Regions from separate parts of the Halobacillus ihumii genome, predicted to be linked through region 2. Evidence: riboswitches for the same ligand, from Rfam matches in the RefSeq annotation. Region 2 holds a riboswitch; the other holds the start of a gene.
The links. A riboswitch is a leader RNA that binds a small molecule or an ion and turns the genes downstream of it on or off. The one in region 2 is predicted to bind glycine.
Positions count from the first base shown of each region.

Region 1: it holds a riboswitch for glycine, as region 2 does, so the genes downstream of both, serC (3-phosphoserine/phosphohydroxythreonine transaminase) here and gcvT (glycine cleavage system aminomethyltransferase GcvT) in region 2, are expected to answer to the same signal.

Region 1 covers NZ_CACVAO010000001.1:3,565,291-3,567,705, reverse strand. Annotated here, with positions in the region: gene G6R08_RS17830 (phosphoglycerate dehydrogenase) at 1-57, opposite strand, end outside; gene serC (3-phosphoserine/phosphohydroxythreonine transaminase) at 72-1,154, opposite strand; glycine riboswitch at 1,257-1,336, opposite strand; gene G6R08_RS17820 (ArgE/DapE family deacylase) at 1,736-2,415, opposite strand, start outside.
Region 2 covers NZ_CACVAO010000001.1:257,462-259,876, reverse strand. Annotated here, with positions in the region: gene G6R08_RS01375 (DEAD/DEAH box helicase) at 1-956, opposite strand, end outside; glycine riboswitch at 1,126-1,218, shown strand; gene gcvT (glycine cleavage system aminomethyltransferase GcvT) at 1,386-2,415, shown strand, end outside.

The DNA.
Region 1 (2,415 bases), 3.3 Mb from region 2:
AGCAATGTTATTAAACGTTTTAATCGTGTTCAATTTATCTACTGTTACTGTCCCCATTACGATCTCCCCTTTTATTTATAATGATCTTCAAATTCTTTCATAAACGTAACCAATGATTGAACTCCTTCAACCGGCATCGCATTATAAAGGCTGGCACGCATGCCGCCTACAGAACGGTGACCTTTTAACGTCTCAAGCCCCAGGGCTTTTGCCTCCTTAATGAAAGCAACATCCAGCTCGGCTGACGGACTGACAAAAGGAATGTTCATGATCGATCGGCTGTCTTTCTCTACAGGAGATGAGAACAGCTCTGACTTCCCAATATAATCATAGAGAGTTTGAGCTTTATGACGGTTAACCTGCTCCATTTCCTTCAGCCCGCCACCTTCCTTCAGCCATTCAAAAACGAGCTTTGCCATATAAATGCCGAATGTCGGCGGCGTGTTATATAAAGACCCGCTGTCACTGTGTGTTTGATAATTGAGCATTGCCGGACAGTTATCAGATGCTTTCCCGATTAAATCTTCACGCATAATCACGACCGTCAATCCTGCTGGACCAATGTTTTTTTGCGCTCCCGCATAAATCAGTCCAAATTGAGAAACATCTATTTCTTCCGATAAAATATTAGATGACATATCCGCTACTAGCGGTACATCTCCTGTATTGGGAATATCGTGGAAAGTTGTTCCTTCGATGGTGTTATTCGTCGTAATATGAATATAATCCGCTTCTGGGTCAATCATACTGCTGTCGACAGCTGGTATATACGTGAAATTTGCATCCTCTGAAGAAGCGACCACGCGAATGTCCCCATATTTCTTAGCTTCTTTGATCGCTTTCTTTGACCAGGACCCTGTATTGACATAATCCGCTTTGCCACTTTTGCCCAAAAGATTCATCGGCACCATCGCAAACTGCTGCGAAGCTCCCCCCTGCATAAATAACACTTTGTAATTCTCCGGGATCCTCATCAGTTCTCGAAGCAGCTGCTCCGCTTCTGTAATAATATTTGTAAATAATTCCGAACGATGGCTTAGCTCCATCACAGACATGCCTGAATCAGCGTAATTCACTAAGTCTTGCTGGGCCTTCTCTAATACTGGCAGCGGCAGTATAGAAGGACCCGCTGAAAAATTATAAATTCTCTCCATGTTATCCTAACTCCCTCATTCAATTGATTAGAGCTCACTATGATAAAAAAAGAGGTTGGGATTTCCCAGCCTCTTTAGATGTCAGAATAACAAATAAGTATTTATTATCCTCCTGTCCCTTTGCCTGAGATTGTGAACCCTTCGGCGATGCAACGAATTGCATTCTCTCCAGAAATTGCTCCTGCTATAGTGCGACCCATAGCAATCAACGCAAACTCATTATATAGTTGTAAACTAACAGCTTTTAGAAAACATCGTTCGTTTTTTAAAAGTTAGAAAATTTGTATTATTGGATTATAAATTATATTGCACAACTAATCAAGGGGTGAAAAACTAGCAATTCTCTTGTATTCTTATTGTTAGCGCTTACTTTGTTAATCTTAAGGCATTTTAGTCAAATGCGAACATTTTAAATTAATTCATTGTATTTGTTCGTTTATAGGTAAAGGCATCAATTGAAAGTCTTTAAGAGAACCAGGAAGCAGATAACTATTTAAAAACGACTCTTTAAAAAGAGCCGTTTTCATAGAGGTAAATTTATCGGGAATGGCTTAGACATTCAAGCCTGGTCTGTTAAGAAATTATGTCAAAAATTTCTTAGCAATCTCCTTATAGAGTTGAATACTATTCAGGTATTCATCGACTTCAACATACTCATCGGGCTGGTGAGCTACTGATGTATCCCCAGGTCCCAGCACAATGACGGGAAACTCCTTATCTGCATGCGTAAATTGTGAACTGTCCGTGTAGCCGGTTATTCCCCCAAGTGTTGTTGATCCCCCTGAAGATTCAGCGGTGTCTTGAACTAATTTAACGAAAGGATCCTCACTTGAAGTCTTCACAGGAGTTTGATCGTTCAGAATACGGATTTCCGACTTAAGATCAGGGTATGTTCCTTTTGCAGATTGTATGATCTGGTCGATTTGATCGATGATTTGTTTGTGATCCTGAGACGGAACCGTTCGAATGTCGATATTCACGAAACATTGGTCGGGAACAACGTTCGTGTTGGACCCTCCGTTGAAGACGTTAATGCTAAAAGTAGATCCACCCAGCAAGTCGTCTTCCTCGTATGTTAATTCAAATTCTTCACCTAACATCCTATGGATAATTTCATTCATATGGGCCACAGCATTTGTTCCCATATCCGGCATCGAACCATGAGCCGTTTTCCCGTGTGTGATAATTTGCGGCCATAATGCCCCTTTGTGAGCAATCTTGATGTGATTTTGCGTTGGTTCCGCGACGATAAGGGCATCTA
Region 2 (2,415 bases):
CAGGCTTCTCTGGTAGAACAAAGCTCTTTTGCTAATGTCAGCCACGTAAAAGAAGGGGAGTTAGATTTCAAGGCTGCCAACTTTTCGTACATCTCCATTTCTTCATCCGTAAATGTAAGGCGAATATTAGTCACATGGCGTTTTGAAGAGTCTAATCCGGTATCTTTTCTGCGATTTCGAATCATCAGTTTGCTTAACAGGGAGTGAATGTGCTGATGAGACTCTGTATGGTCAAGTGATGTTTTGCGGTATTTCTTTTTAAATGTAGCTAGATCTCCAAGATAACCTGGCTTAAGAATAGAAACTAAATTAAATAAGTCACTTAAATTATTTTGGATGGGTGTAGCTGTTAACAGTAAACAGTATGTTTTCTTTAATTGTTTAACAAATTGGTAGTTCTTTGTCTGATGATTTTTTAACTTATGGGCCTCATCGATGATAATCATATCGTAGGAGATAGACAGAATTTCGTCCTTATGATTTTCACGTTTTGCCATATCGATAGAGGTGACGGTAATATCCCAATCTGACCAGGCAGCCACTTTCTTCCTCGGTGTTGCAGCTTGGATATAAAACTTTTCATTCAATTCTTGTATCCATTGATTGACAAGAGAAGCTGGTGTCAAAATCAAGACCTTTTTAGCCATTCCTCTGATCATATATTCTTTCAAAATCAGTCCGGCTTCGAGCGTTTTTCCTAAACCAACCTCATCAGCCAGGATAGCTCTTCCGTTCATTTCATGGATGACCTTCTCACATGCCTGAATCTGATGGTCTAGAAAGTCTACATGGGGTAAATGTTTCGTAGAAAGAACACCATTAAATTCAGGAACTGACCGGTAGTGTAAGGCATTATATCCAAGTTTAAATTCATCCCATGAACATAAGGAATCTGGTTGTGTTAGGTTGTTGGAAAGCGTTTCTATATAATCTTGATCGTGTAGAATTTCTACCATCTGATCCACCTCCTGTAGGTAATTTTCAAAAGAATTCATATAAATTCGAATTCTGCATTCGCTCTTTTGCAACGCTATGGTATAATGAACGTGAAAATTAAGAGAGTTTGTCGTATTGAACTTTACAGGTTAGTATGCCCAAATTAATCTAATAAAATACTAATTGCGAATGACTGCAGGGGGAGAGACTACTCATGTAGCGCCGAAGGAGCAAGCAATTTATTATTGTGAATCTCTCAGGCAAAAAGACCTCTGTATGACGCAGCTCTGGAGAGTGTTTACATACAGTAAACCACCCAAGAAGCAAGCGACTAGGTTTGACGATCGTGTCAGGTTAGCGTGAAACTTTCTGGTGAATGGACAGAGACTCCCGTAATAAGCGGTAGAGTCTCTTTTTTATGCTTAATCAGATCTTGGAGGAGTGATAGGATGACTGAATTGAAACGAACACCACTTTATTCTGAGTATAAGAAATCAGGAGCGAAAACGATCGATTTTGGCGGATGGGATTTACCCGTTCAGTTTACAAGCATTAAAGAAGAGCATGAAGCAACACGAACCAAAGCAGGTTTATTTGATGTGTCTCACATGGGTGAGGTAAAGGTGAAAGGAAAGGATAGCCTGGATTATTTACAGGGCATGTTAACAAATGATGTGTCAAAATTAGAACCAGGTAAAGCTCAGTACACAATTATGTGCTACGAGAACGGTGGTACTGTAGATGATTTGATTGTTTATATGCTTGACGAGAACGATTATCTGCTCGTTATCAATGCAGCAAACCGGGAAAAAGATGTTCAATGGCTTAAGGATCATCAAAATGGAGAAGTCACGATTGAGGATGTGTCTGATGAGTTCGTTCAGCTCGCTCTTCAAGGACCGCGTGCAGAGGAAATACTGCAGCAACTGACGGAGGTTGATCTCTCTTCTATTAAGTTCTTTCGCTTTTTGAAGGATGTTTCCTTTGAAGGCGTTGAGGATAGAGCTATCGTTTCACGTACGGGATATACGGGTGAGGACGGTTTTGAGATTTACCTTCCTGCTGCTTCAGGCCCAGCGTTGTGGCAAGCTATTTTGTCGAAAGGGGCAGCTTTTGAGGTACAGCCAATTGGTTTGGGAGCTCGTGATACATTACGTTTCGAGGCGAACCTGGCTTTGTATGGGCAAGAATTAAGCCCTGAAATCACCCCGATCGAAGCAGGCCTCTCCTTTGCTGTTCGAGTGAAAAAAGATGCTGATTTTATTGGCAAAGAAGTACTGAAAAAGCAGAAGGAAGAAGGAACAAGCCGAAAACTAGTCGGTATTGAAATGATCGACAAGGGCATCCCGCGGACAAATTATGAAGTATTAGATGGAGATAAGACAATTGGTTTTGTTACAACGGGCACTCAATCTCCAACACTGGGAAAGAATGTGGGGCTTGCCTTACTAGATAGAAACTATACTGAAGAAGGCACGG